One region of the Kitasatospora sp. NPDC088779 genome, then DNA from elsewhere that is predicted to be linked to it. Evidence: riboswitches for the same ligand, from Rfam matches in the RefSeq annotation. Region 1 holds a riboswitch; each other region holds the start of a gene.
The links. A riboswitch is a leader RNA that binds a small molecule or an ion and turns the genes downstream of it on or off. The one in region 1 is predicted to bind cyclic di-AMP.
Positions count from the first base shown of each region.

Region 2: another riboswitch for cyclic di-AMP. It lies ahead of AB0P03_RS20955 (transglycosylase family protein); the one in region 1 lies ahead of AB0P03_RS28260 (transglycosylase family protein).
Region 3: another riboswitch for cyclic di-AMP. It lies ahead of AB0P03_RS08075 (M23 family metallopeptidase); the one in region 1 lies ahead of AB0P03_RS28260 (transglycosylase family protein).
Region 4: another riboswitch for cyclic di-AMP. It lies ahead of AB0P03_RS13055 (NlpC/P60 family protein); the one in region 1 lies ahead of AB0P03_RS28260 (transglycosylase family protein).

Region 1 covers NZ_JBFBHW010000036.1:14,503-17,685, forward strand. Annotated here, with positions in the region: gene AB0P03_RS28255 (hypothetical protein) at 1-849, shown strand, start outside; cyclic di-AMP (ydaO/yuaA leader) riboswitch at 1,284-1,444, shown strand; gene AB0P03_RS28260 (transglycosylase family protein) at 1,431-2,825, shown strand; gene AB0P03_RS28265 (LacI family DNA-binding transcriptional regulator) at 2,935-3,183, opposite strand, start outside.
Region 2 covers NZ_JBFBHW010000020.1:139,137-142,319, forward strand. Annotated here, with positions in the region: gene AB0P03_RS20950 (cytochrome P450) at 42-1,337, shown strand; cyclic di-AMP (ydaO/yuaA leader) riboswitch at 1,548-1,715, shown strand; gene AB0P03_RS20955 (transglycosylase family protein) at 1,721-2,638, shown strand; gene eno (phosphopyruvate hydratase) at 2,906-3,183, shown strand, end outside.
Region 3 covers NZ_JBFBHW010000006.1:250,661-253,843, reverse strand. Annotated here, with positions in the region: gene AB0P03_RS08080 (hypothetical protein) at 1-894, shown strand, start outside; gene AB0P03_RS08075 (M23 family metallopeptidase) at 1,008-1,841, opposite strand; cyclic di-AMP (ydaO/yuaA leader) riboswitch at 1,854-2,012, opposite strand; gene AB0P03_RS08070 (alpha/beta hydrolase) at 2,358-3,183, shown strand, end outside.
Region 4 covers NZ_JBFBHW010000011.1:119,852-123,034, forward strand. Annotated here, with positions in the region: gene AB0P03_RS13055 (NlpC/P60 family protein) at 140-1,285, opposite strand; cyclic di-AMP (ydaO/yuaA leader) riboswitch at 1,296-1,445, opposite strand; gene AB0P03_RS13060 (NlpC/P60 family protein) at 1,784-2,818, opposite strand; gene AB0P03_RS13065 (NYN domain-containing protein) at 3,019-3,183, opposite strand, start outside.

The DNA of each region.
Region 1 (3,183 bases):
CCCGCGACCGCCGGGCCCGAGTCCCGCTCGGTCGTCGAGGAGCTGCTGTCGATCGTCCGCAGCGAGCAGGGCGACATCCAGACCGCCGTCGGCTACCTCCCGGGCGAAGCCGCCCAGGGCGCCGACAGCGACGACCGCACCGTCGCCGAACTGCTGGCCATGGCCGCCGAGGCCGGCCTGCCCGCGCCGGTCCTGGTGCCGCTGGTACCCGGCCCGCACGGATTCCTGACCGAACTCCACGCCCTCGCCGCCGAGTACGGAGCCCCCGTCACCGACGTGCTCGGCCCGCACCCGCTGCTCGCCGAGGCCGTGCACGTGCGCCTGTCCGAGGCCGGCCTGGCGCGTGCCGACCGGGCCCGGCTGTTCGCCATCGCGACCGCCGCGGACGGCGTCGTGCTGACCACCGTCGGCGGCGAGGAGGCCGCTGCCGCTGCCGGCATCACCGGTGTCCTGCTGGCGGCCCGGCTGGCCGTCCCGGTCGTGCCCGCCGCGCTCGACGTGCCGGGCTCGGTCGCCGCGGCCGTCAACCACCTCAAGGAGACCGGCTCCCAGCGCCCGGCGCTGGCCCCGCTGGTGATCGGGCCGGAGGCCGACTCCGAGCTGCTCGCCACGGCCGCCGAGGAGACCGGCTGCCCGTCCGCGGCGCCGCTGGGCGCCTACCCGACGGTCGGCCAGCTGATCGCCTCCACCTACCTGGCCGCGCTGCCGGCGCCCTCCCCCGAGGCCCTGGCGCGGGCCGAGGCCGAGGCGGCGGAGGCCGCCGAGGGCACCCACGCCGACCACTCCGGCCGGGGTGGTCGCGCCGCTCACGCCGCTCACGCCGCCGCCGAGGAGTCGGCCGGCCAGTAGTAGCGGTCACCGTACGTGTGAAGGGCCCGGAACGGCTACGTTCCGGGCCCTTCCCGCTTGTCCCGTAAGGGAGTTAAAGGACGAATGGGTGTGATGTCCGTTCTATCCGTATTTGTTCACCATCGCTCGACGCATCCCCCGATGACCACAGTGCGGACACGCCGCCCTCCCGACGGGCGGGCCCCCGGGCGACCCGACCCACCGTCACCTGCCTCCTGAAGCGCAGACAGTTGCGCGCACCCTTCGCGGGGTTGCCGGAAATCGGTCATTTCCGATCGCGACAAGCGAGGGGAACGACCGTTCTCGCCAAACCGTGATGCGCGTCACAGGTGTTTGCAGTTTGAACTTAAGTCTGCTTAACGTGCTCCCCGTTCGTGGCCACACGAACCCAGTTCATCCGCGACGCCGAGTCCTGCCGTCGGATGTCCTGGCAGCGCGAAAACGCACCACGGCAGGAGCGGGGGACCCACAGGTAAGTCGCCCCGGACCGTTCCCCGGAACGATCCAGGGCTAGGGGTGAAGCCGCGCCCACAGCGCGGCCGGGCAACTCCAGCCCGAATCCGACAGCTCACCTCGCAGGCGTGGGAGAGGACTGCGTCTTCATGCTGCCCACCAACGGCACCCGTCTGTCCAGTCGTACCCGACGCGTGATCGCCGCCGTCGGCGTCGCGGGCGTCGGCCTCACCATCCCCTGCCTCACCTCCGGCACGGCCTCCGCCGCCTCCGTCGCCACCTGGGACAAGGTCGCCCAGTGCGAGAGCACCGGCAACTGGAGCATCAACACCGGCAACGGCTTCTACGGCGGACTGCAGTTCACCTCCAGCACCTGGGCCGCCTTCGGCGGCACCGCCTACGCCCCCCAGGCCAACCAGGCCACCAAGGACCAGCAGATCGCCGTCGCCGAGAAGGTCCTCGCCTCGCAGGGCCCCGGCGCCTGGCCGGTGTGCTCGGTCCAGGCCGGCCTGACCAAGGGCGGCACCCCGGCCGCCGTCGACACCTCGGCCGGCTCGACCACCGGCTCGGCTGCCGGTTCGACCGCCACCAAGCCCGCCGCGAAGCCGGCCGCCCCGGCCGCCAAGCCCGCGCAGACCCAGACCCCGGCCCCGGCCGCGAAGCCCGCCAAGCCGGCCGCACCGGCCCAGGACCAGGCGCAGGCCCCCGCCGACTCCACCAACGGCACCTCGGCCCAGAAGGGCCAGAGCCAGGCCCGGAACAGCGCCCAGCCCCAGGCCGACGACTACACCGTCGCCTCCGGCGACTGGCTGTCCTCGATCGCCGACAAGCACAACCTCCAGGGCGGCTGGCAGCGGCTGTACGAACTCAACCGCGGCACCCTGACCGAGGGCCCGGACTCCATCTACCCGGGCCAGCGCCTCTCGTTCAAGGACGGCGGCCAGGCCCAGCAGTCGGCTCAGGCCGACCGGTCCGGCTCCGGCTCGTCGGCCACGTCCGGCTCGGACTTCACCTGGTTCGACCGCTCGCAGAAGTCCGGCCAGACCTCCAACGGCGCTGTCGCGAGCGCCAAGCCGGCCGCCCAGCCCCAGGCCCCGGCCACCAAGCCGGCCTCCAAGCCGGCCGCCCAGGCTCAGACCCCGGCTCAGACCCCGGCCGCCACCGGCAGCATGGCCGCCGCGGTCTCCTTCGCCCAGTCGAAGGTCGGCCAGGCGTACGTCTACGGCGGTACCGGCAACGGCGGCTGGGACTGCTCCGGCCTGACCCAGGCCGCGCTGCGCGCCGCGGGCGTCTCCGTCCCGCGCGTCGCCGCCGACCAGGCCGCCGCCAGCACCCGCGTCTCGCTGGACAGCCTGCAGGCGGGCGACCTGCTGTTCTGGTCCAACAACGGCCAGAACTCCGGCGTCTACCACGTCGCGATCTACATCGGCGGCGGCCAGTACGTCGAGGCCGCCAACCCGAGCTCGGGCGTGCGCCTGCAGACCGTCGCCAATTGGGCGCCGGACTTCGCCGGCCGGGTCTGAGCACGACCGACGGGTGACAGCCGACAACTGACGGCTGACCCGGCACCCGGGCGGCACACAACGGGCCCCGGAGAGCAACTGCTCTCCGGGGCCCGTCCGTTGACCGTCCTCAGCGCGCGCAGGCCCCCGTGGACCCGCGCATGACCAGCTCCGGCTGGAACATGAACTCCCCGCGCTGGACCGCGTTTCCGCCGACCTCCTCCAGCAGCGCGTCCACCGCCGCGGTCGCCATCGCCTCGACCGGCTGGCGGATCGTGGTCAGCGGCGGCTCGGTGAAGGCGATCAGCGGCGAGTCGTCGAAGCCGACCACCGAGACGTCGTGCGGCACCGACAGCCCACGCTGCCGCACCGCCCGGAT
Region 2 (3,183 bases), on a different contig from region 1:
CGGAGGCGGTGCGGCCCCGACCCACCGGATACGGTCGACGCATGCCAGTGCAGCCCGATCCCGCCGCCCCGCAGCTCTTCACCTGGGAGTTCGCCACCGATCCGTACCCCGCCTACGCCTGGTTGCGCGAGCACGCCCCGGTGCACCGCACGACGCTGCCGAGCGGGGTGGAGGCCTGGCTGGTGACCCGCTACGCGGACGCTCGGCAGGCGCTGGCGGACGGCCGGCTGTCGAAGAACCCGGCGCACCACAGCGAGCAGGCGCACCGCACCGGGCGGGTGGGAATTCCGGGGGAACGCCAGGCGGACTTGATGACGCATCTGCTGAACATCGACCCGCCGGACCACACCCGGCTGCGCCGGCTGGTGTCGAAGGCGTTCACGCCGCGCCGGGTGGCGGAGTTCGAGCCGCGGGTGCAGCAGCTCACGGACCGGCTGATCGACGGCTTCGCGCAGCGCGGTTCGGCGGACCTGATCCACGAGTTCGCGTTCCCGCTCCCCATCTACGCGATCTGCGACCTGCTGGGCGTGCCGGCCGAGGACCAGGACGACTTCCGGGACTGGGCCGGGATGATGATCCGGCACGGCGGCGGCCAACGCGGCGGCGTGGGGCGGGCGGTGAAGCGGATGCGGGCGTACCTGCTGGAGCTGATCCACCGCAAGCGGGCGGATCCGGGTGATGACTTGATCTCGGGCCTGATCCGGGCGAGCGACCACGGCGAGCACCTGAACGAGAACGAGGCCGCCGCGATGGCGTTCATCCTCCTGTTCGCGGGGTTCGAGACGACCGTCAACCTGATCGGCAACGGCACGTACGCGCTGCTGCGCAACCCGGAGCAGCGCAGGCTGCTGCAGGAGTCGGTGGTGCGCGGCGAGACGGCGCTGCTGGAGACCGGGATCGAGGAACTCCTGCGCTACGACGGGCCGGTGGAGATGGCGACGTGGCGTTTCGCGACGCGGCCGCTGTCGATCGGCGGGGTGGACATCCCGGTGGGCGATCCGGTGCTGGTGGTGCTGGCCGCGGCGGATCGCGATCCGGCCAGGTTCGCGGACGAGAACACCCTGGACCTGGCCCGCACGGACAATCCGCACCTGGGTTTCGGCCACGGGATCCACTACTGCATCGGCGCCCCGCTGGCCCGCCTGGAGGGGCGGAGCGCACTGGCCACGCTGCTTTCCCGGCTGCCGGACCTGCGGCTCGCGGAAAACCCGGAGAACCTGCGCTGGAGGGGCGGCCTGATCATGCGTGGCCTGCGGGAACTCCCGGTCGAATTCACTCCGGAGACCTGCTCTCCGCACGCGCCGCCGGTCACGCCGACCGACGCCCCGACACGCTGACGGCATGTCTCCGGCGGCCCGTGGAGCCAGGCCTGAACCCGCATCAATCCGGACATACCGCCGCCGCTGGTAGGCGATTGACCACGCGCCGTAATTTGTGTGTGATATCGGTGATATGAGCTTGTTATTGGTCTGATGATCTGTCTACTCTCCCTGGAGTTCGCAGCTGCGGACCTCGTGCGCGGAACGCCGAATCCTGCCCGCCGCGTCACGGGAAATCGACCAGACCCTGGGCAGGGGCGGGGGAACCAGGTTTGTTGCCGTTCCCCGACGGCTTGGGGTGAAGCCGCCCGAGCGGAATCGTTTCCGCTTTCGGCGGCCGGGCCACCTCCCGGTCCGAACCCGACAGCTCACCTCGCAGGCGTGCGGAGAGGGACCTCTTCATGCTGTTCGTTGGAACCGGCCGCCACCGCCGTCGCACCCAGACCGAGAAGGCCATCGCCGTCGCCGGTGTGGCCGGCGTCGGACTCGCGATGCCGCTCCTCACCGCCACCGGCGCCTCCGCCGCCCCGGCCTCCACCTGGGACGCCGTCGCCCAGTGCGAGAGCGGCGGCAACTGGAGCATCAACACCGGCAACGGCTTCTCCGGCGGCCTGCAGTTCACGCCCAGCACCTGGAAGGCGTACGGCGGCACCTCCTACGCCCCGCAGGCCAACCAGGCCAGCAAGGCGCAGCAGATCTCGGTCGCCGAGAAGGTGCTGGCCTCGCAGGGCCCGGGCGCCTGGCCGGTCTGCTCCCAGAAGGCCGGCCTGAGCAAGGGCGGCGCCCCGGCCTCCGTGGACACCTCTACGGACGCCAAGCCCGCCAAGCAGTCCGCCGCCAAGTTGACCCAGCAGGCGCAGGCCCCGAAGCCCGCCCAGCAGCCGGTCAAGCAGGCCGCCCCGAAGCCGGCCGCCCAGCAGCCCGTCCAGCAGGCCCCGCAGCAGACGCAGCCGCAGACCCAGGGCTTCTCCGGCAAGGCCGGCTGGGACGCCGACGCGAAGGTGTACTGGTACCAGAACAACGGCGCCTGGTACTGGACCAGCCACCAGAGCGTCTACCAGCAGTACGCGGGCCAGCCCGCCGCCCAGCCGCAGTACGCGCCCCGCGCCGCGCAGCCCGCGCAGTCCGCCCCGGCCGCGCAGCCCGCCGCCGCGCAGGGCGGTCACGACTACACCGTCAGGGCCGGCGACACGCTGTCGACGATCGCCGCCGCCCAGGGCGTGTCCGGCGGCTGGCAGTCGGTGTACGACGGCAACCGCGGCACCGTCGGCGGCAACCCCAACCTGATCATGCCCGGCCAGGTGCTGCACCTCGGCTGAGCGGCCCGGGCCCTGAACGGCCCGCGCCCTGCGGGCGAAGGGGGACGGGACCTGTCCCCCTTCGCCCGCATTCCCCCGTATTCGCCCGCTTCGATCGGGCAAGCAGGTGAACTACTGGCGGGTAGCCGGGCCACACGCTGAGACGGGACCGAGGCCAGCGCGGCCCCGGGGGCCGGGGCGGTTAGGCTCTGGTCGTAACGACTCCGCAATCGTCCCGCCGGCAGCACCCAACGTCAGCCGGACCCTGCTTCCGCAAGGAGATGCCTCGTGCCGTCCATCGATGTCGTCGTAGCCCGTGAGATCCTCGACTCGCGTGGCAACCCCACGGTCGAGGTCGAGGTCGGCCTCGACGACGGCAGCACCGGCCGTGCCGCTGTCCCGTCGGGTGCCTCCACCGGCGCCTTCGAGGCGCTCGAGCTGCGCGACGGTGACAAGAACCGCTACTTCGGCAAGGGCGTGGAGAAGGCCGTCCTGGCCGTCATCGAGCAGATCGGCCCGGAGCTGGTCGGCTACGACGCCACCGAGCAGCGCCTGATCGACCAGGC
Region 3 (3,183 bases), on a different contig from region 1:
GAGGACCGCGCCCCGGTGGCCGAAGCGCCGCTGCGCGCGGTGCTGGCCCTGCTGGAGCTGGGCGAGGGCAGGATGCACGACGGCTGGCCCGAACTGACCTCGAACGCGGTGGAGCACCTGCTGTACGAGCGGCTCTACCTGTACGTCCAACCCGAACCGGAGGCGGACCCGCTGGCGTACGGCGCCGCCGTCCGGCTGCTGACCGACCACCAGCGGGCCGCCAAGCGGCTCAACGCCAAGCGCCAGGAGCGGCTGCACGCCGAGGCCGAGTGGCAGGGCGAGGTCGCGGCCGGGCTGCTGCGCCGCGCCGACCTGGTGACCTGGCCCCGGCTGTACGCGCTGCTGCTGCACGCGTACGGGGCGGACGTCGCGGATCCGGAGGCGGTGCGGGAGTGGCTGACCGGCTTCCGGGAGCTGGCGCAGGAGGAGCGGCTGGCCGTGTTCGCCGCACTGGCGCAGACCGGCTGGCTGGACGAGGTGGACGAGCAGGGCTGGAGCCCGACCCGGGTGATCTCGGTCGGCATGGCCACCGACGGCGCGCGCCGGCTGCTGGAGCAGGGCCTGATGCGGCGCAGCTACCGCAACCTGGCCGAGCTGACCGCGCTGGGCCAGCCGATGCCGGACGAACTGGCCGGGGACTTCGGAGCGTTCGAGGAGGCGGCGGTGGAAGCCGCGCTCGACCTGTACGGGGAGTGGACGGTGCCCGGGCTGCCACGACTGCTGGTGGAGGAGTTCCCGGACCTCGCGCCGGAGCCGGGGCAGGAGGAGATCGACGCGTACCTGGCCGGGCTGGCGCAGGAGGAGTTCGACGCCCGCCTGGAGGGGCTGGCGGGGCCGGCGCAGGAGGAGTTCGACGCGCACCCGGCGGAGCCGGCAGACCCGGCGCAGGAGTGACGCGGCGAAGCCCCGGCCGCGGTGCCTTCTGGTTCCGGCGGCCGGGGCTTCGCGGGTGCGTCAGGGGTTGAGGCCGCGCTGCTGGTTCCGGCGGCCGGGGCTTCGCGGGTGCGTCAGGGGTTGACGCCGCGCTGCTGGAACCAGGTCTCCGGGTCGACGGGGGCGCCGCCACCGGGGCGGACCTCCACGTGCAGGTGCGCGCCGGTGACGTTGCCGGTGGCGCCGACCTTGCCGATCTGCTGGCCGGAGCCGACCTTGCCGGAGCCCTTGATGATCGAGGAGAGGTGGCAGTACCAGATCTCGGTGCCGTCGGGCAGGGTCTCGACGATCCGGTAGCCGTACGAGCCGGACCAGCCGGCCGAGGTGATGGTGCCCTGGCCGACCGCGTAGACGGGGGTCCCGGTGTCGGCGGCGAAGTCCAGGCCGGTGTGCAGGTGGGCCCAGTAGCGGGCGCTCTGGCCGTAGTGGGCGGTGAGGTGGTAGTCGCGCACCGGCAGGGTGAGGGCGGCGGCCTTGGCCCGCTCGGCTTCCTCGGCGGCCCGCTTGGCCTCGGCCTCCTTGGCGGCGGCCTTGGCCTCCGCCTCCTTCGCGGCCTGGACGCGGGCGTCCTCCTCGGCGGCGGTGCGCTGGCTGTCGGCCTGCAGCTGGATGCGGGCGGCGAGCGCGAGGCCGGGGTCGGCGGAGAGGGCGACCGGGGTCTCGTCCGGGGTCTCGATGGCGGGGGCGGCGGCCGGGGTGGCGGAGGCGAAGCCGGTGGCGCCCAGGGTGGCGGCGACGGCGGTGACGCCGAGCAGCGGGGAGGCCCCACGGACCTGACGCGGCATCCGGTGCCGGTTGGTCTCGGCCTCCGGGCCCGCGTACTCGGGGCCGTCCGGGCCGGGGTGGTCGAGGAGCCGGGTACCTGCTGCGAGGCCGGCCGGGTGTGCCGGAGTGTGCGTCGACGCCACGGAGGCGCGCTCCTTTCCTTCCTTCGCGCCTACCGGGTTAGCTGACGGGTTCGGAGCAGGAAGGTCTCCTACGGCCGGGCCGGAGCCCCGCCGATTCACCCCAAGGAACGTGGTTCCCCGGCTCCCTGACCTGCCCGGAGGCCGGTCGGCGGGATTAGGCGACGGCGCACGGTGCCGTCTGGGTACGGCGTTGACGACCGCGCTGCGTTATCAAACGTTAATCCTAGGAGGCCCTGATTCCAAGCCGTTCGCCCGGGACGACCGGAGACGGGCGGGGCACTCCGGGGCACGACGGGCGTTTTGTTCCCCTTGGACACCCCTGCACCCCCTTGAGCACCGTTGACGCCACCTCACGTGATCGGACGTCAACGAACGACCCTTCATCCGCGCACCCCCCGCCGGCCTCCCCCGCTCCGCAGGGCGCGAGGGCTTGACGGCTAAGGCTATTAGCCTTAGCTTTATGGCTATCGGCGGCAGCACCGAAGCCCCGCACCGGCAACCCTCCGGAGGCCCACCATGAACGCCACCAGCGCCCCCACCACCCAGTACCTCGACGTCACCGGCGGCCGCCTCGCCTACGACGACACCCGACAGGGCGACGGCGCCCCCGTCGTGCTGCTCCCCGGAATGCTCGACACCCGCGCCGCCTACCGGCACCTCCGCCCGCTGCTGGCCGCCGCCGGCCGCCGGGTCATCACCATGGACCTGCGCGGCTTCGGGGAATCCTCGATCATCTGGGACGACTACTCCCCCGCCGCCATCGCCACCGACGTCCTCGCCCTGCTCGACCACCTCGGCATCGACCGCGCCGTCCTGGTCGGCAACTCCTACACCGGCGCGACGGTCGTCAAGGCCGCCGGCGACGCCCCCGAGCGGGTCGCCGGCATCGCCCTGATCGACGCCTTCATCGAGAACCCCCCGCCCGGCGCCCTCATGCGCGGCGCCCTCCGCGTCATGGGCTTCCTGACCGTCCACTCGCCCGCCTTCTGGGGCCTCTACCACCGCAAGCTGGCCTACCCGGGCGCCAGGCCCGCCGACTTCGACCCGTACGTGGCCGGACTCGTCGCCGCCATGCGCACCCCCGGCCGCAAGACCGCCACCCGCGGACACGTCAGCGGGGACTCCGCGCCCGTCGGCTGGACCGCGGCCGTGCGCTGCCCCTCGCTCGTCATCATGGGCAGCAAGGACCCCGACTTCCCCGAGCCGGAAGCCGTCGCCGACCGGCAGGCCATCGCGCTCAACGCGCGGAAGGTCATGATCGACGGATCCGGGCACTACCCGATGGCCGACAACCCGCAGGCCACCGCCGACGCCCTGCTGCCCTTCCTCGCCGAACTCGCCT
Region 4 (3,183 bases), on a different contig from region 1:
CGAGTCCGGGCAACCGAGTCCAAACCCCTGCCAACCCGAATATTTGACCCGCAATCGGACATCAGTCCGATGCGCCGGAAAAGCCGCAGGCCCGGCCTTCCGTGGTGGAAGGCCGGGCCTGGGAGGGCCTGAGCGGGGATCAGACCCGCACGATGGAGGTCAGCGGCATGTTGCCGACGGCCTCGTAGCGGACCGACGCGCCCGGCTTGGGCGCGTGCAGCACCTGGCCGTTGCCCGCGTAGATGCCGACGTGGTGGGCGTCCCCGTAGAAGATCAGCAGGTCGCCGGGCTGGGCCTGGGAGAGGTCGGTGCCGATCCGGGTACCGGCGTGGGCCTGCTCCTGCGAGGTGCGCGGCAGCGAGACGTCGACCTGGTTGAACGCCCAGACCATCAGGCCCGAGCAGTCGAAGGAGCCGGGGCCGGAGGCGCCGTAGACGTACGGGCTGCCGATCTTGGAGGCGGCGATGGACAGCGCCGCGGCGCCGCGCGAGCTGCCGGCGCTCGGCTTGGTGACCGGCGCGGCGGGGGCCTGCGACGCGCTCAGGTCGGTGCGGCTGTTGTCGCGGGAGGAGCGGTCGGCGGCCTGCTGGGCCGCCGCCTGCTGCTGGGCGGCCTTCGCGGCGGCGTCGGCCTTCGCCTTGGCCTCGGCGGCGGCCTTCTCCTCGGCCGCGCGGATCGCCTGGCGCTCCTGCTCGGACAGGGTGTTGAAGAGGTCCTGCGCGGCCTTGAGCTTGCCCTGGACCTCGTCCTTGGCGCTCTTCAGCTGCTGGGTGGTGGTCTCCATCTCGGCGAGCTTGCCCTGGGCCTCGGAGCGCACCTGGTCGAGCTTGCGCTGCTCGTCCTGGAGCTGCTTGAGCTGGCCCTTCTGGGTGCCACCGGCCTGGTTCAGCGTGTCGGCCTGGCTCAGGAAGGTGTCCGGGCTGGCGGAGAACATCAGCTGGACGGTCTGGGATATGCCGCCGTTGCGGTACTGCTCGCCGGCGATCTCGGCCAGGCCGCCCTGGAGGTCGGTCACCTGCCCCTGCTGCCGCGCCACCTGGTCCTGCAGGTCGGTGACCTGCTTCTGCAGCTGCTGCTGCTTCTCCTGGGCGGCGTTGAGCTTCTCGGTCGCGACCTCGGCCTGCTCGTTGAGCTGGTCGACCTGCTCCTTGACCTGGTCCTTGGTCGGCTGCGGGTCGGCGTGGGCGCCGGACTGCGCGGACAGCGCGACGGCCGCCGCGGCGAAGCCGGTCAGGATCGAGACCCGGGTGCGACTGGCGGGCTTGGGACGACGATGGGACGCCACGAAGGCGGACTCCTTCTTCCTACGCCGTCTACCGGGTGAGCTGACGGGTTCGGGCCGGAAGCGTGCCCTACGACGCCTCACGGCCGTTCCACCGGCCGACCTGGCGCCGATTCACCCCGGAGGAACGTGGTTCCCCGGCTCCGTTCGACAGCACCCCCGACTGCTGGGCTCCCCGTCGGGCAGGCACTGGGCCCGCCCCGCTGCGTCACGAACTCGACGGAAACCACCGCCGTCACCCTGGCTGGGCGATCGGGAGTGCGGTGGTTCGGGGCACGACCCTAGTAACTGAACCGTGATCCGTTCAAATCCTTGTCAGAAAAAAGACGGAAGAAGACCAAAGTTCTTTTGTGAATATGACACATAGTGATCACCGCCGTACGCAAAGCTGATCACTCTTCACCGGGGACTCGCGCTGCGGACAAAACCCGAACGCCACCCCCGGTCGGAGGGTGGCGTGGATCACAGGCCCGGACGGGGCCCTTCGGGCGTGTCGGGCCGTCAGACCCGGCGGATCGTGTTGATCGGCATCGCGTCGACCTTCATCACCTTCACCACGTCGCCGGTGTGCGGCGCGTGCACCACCATGCCGTTGCCGATGTACATCCCGACGTGGTGCCGGTCGGCGCCGTAGATGACCAGGTCGCCCGGCTGGGCCTGGTCCAGCGAGACCTTGGTGCCGACGTTGCCCTGCTCCTGCGAGGTGCGCGGCAGCGAGACGCCGGCCTGGCCGTACGCCCAGACCATCAGGCCCGAGCAGTCGAAGGTGGTCGAGCCGGTGGCGCCCCACACGTACGGCGAGCCCTGCTTGCTCATCGCCTTGGCCACGGCCACGCCCGCGTAGCCGCCGGCCTGCGGGAGGCTGCCGAGGTCGGCACGGTCGCTGCCGCGCGAGGCGCGGTCGTCCTGCTGCTGCTGGGCCCGCAGCGCGGCGCGGTCGGAGGCGCTGAGCGAGTTCAGCAGGTCCTGCGCGGCCTTCAGCTTCTGGTTGACGTCCGTCTTGGCCTGGTTCAGGTCCTTGGTGGTGGAGTCGAGCGAGGCCAGGACGGCGGCGGCCTCGGACTTCTCCTGGTCCAGCCGGCGCTGCTGGTCCAGCAGTCCCTTGAGCGCCTCCGACTCGCTGGCGCTGGCCTGCTGGGCGCTGGACGCCTTCTCCAGGTAGCCCGACGGGTCCGAGGAGAGCATCAGCTGGACGGACGGGTCGATGCCGCCGGTGCGGTACTGCTCGCCCGCCACGCCGGCCAGGCCGGTCTGGAGCTGGGTCATCTCGTCCTGGCTGCGGGCCACCTTGTCCTGCAGCTGGTCGGACTGCTTGCGGAGCTGGTCGGCCCGCTCCTTGGCGCCGTTGTACTTCTCCGCCGCCTGCTCCTGATCCTGCTGGAGCTGGTCGATCTGCGCCTTGACGTCGGTCTTGCTCGGCTGGGGCGCGGCGTGCGCGGCGACCTGCGCGGAGAGGGCGACCGCGGTCGCCGCGGCAGCGGTGAGCACGGAGACCCGGGCGCGGCTCGGCTGCTTGGGACGGCGGTGGGAGGCCAAGGGAATTGCTCCTTCTTCCATCGGCCTCACCCGATCAGGTGAGAATCCGGAAAATAGGTTTGACGCCACACCCTAGGGAAGATCCACGGGTTTTGCCACTCCCCCGAAGGCGTGAACTCCACTTCCCCCGCAGGCTTCACTGGATGTGCACACCGCCGCAAACCGGGCGCTGACCAGGCCTCATCCCGCCGCGGCAGCCGTCAGGGCCGCGCCAGCCGGTTCAGCAGCAGAACGGAAGCCACGGGGCGCGCGCCGGCCTTCCGCACGCCCTCCGCGACCTCCCGGTCGGTGGACACCACCACCACCGGACGACCCTGCGGCTCGGCCCGCACCAGACGGCGGATCAGCTCGTCCGCGGTCTCGCC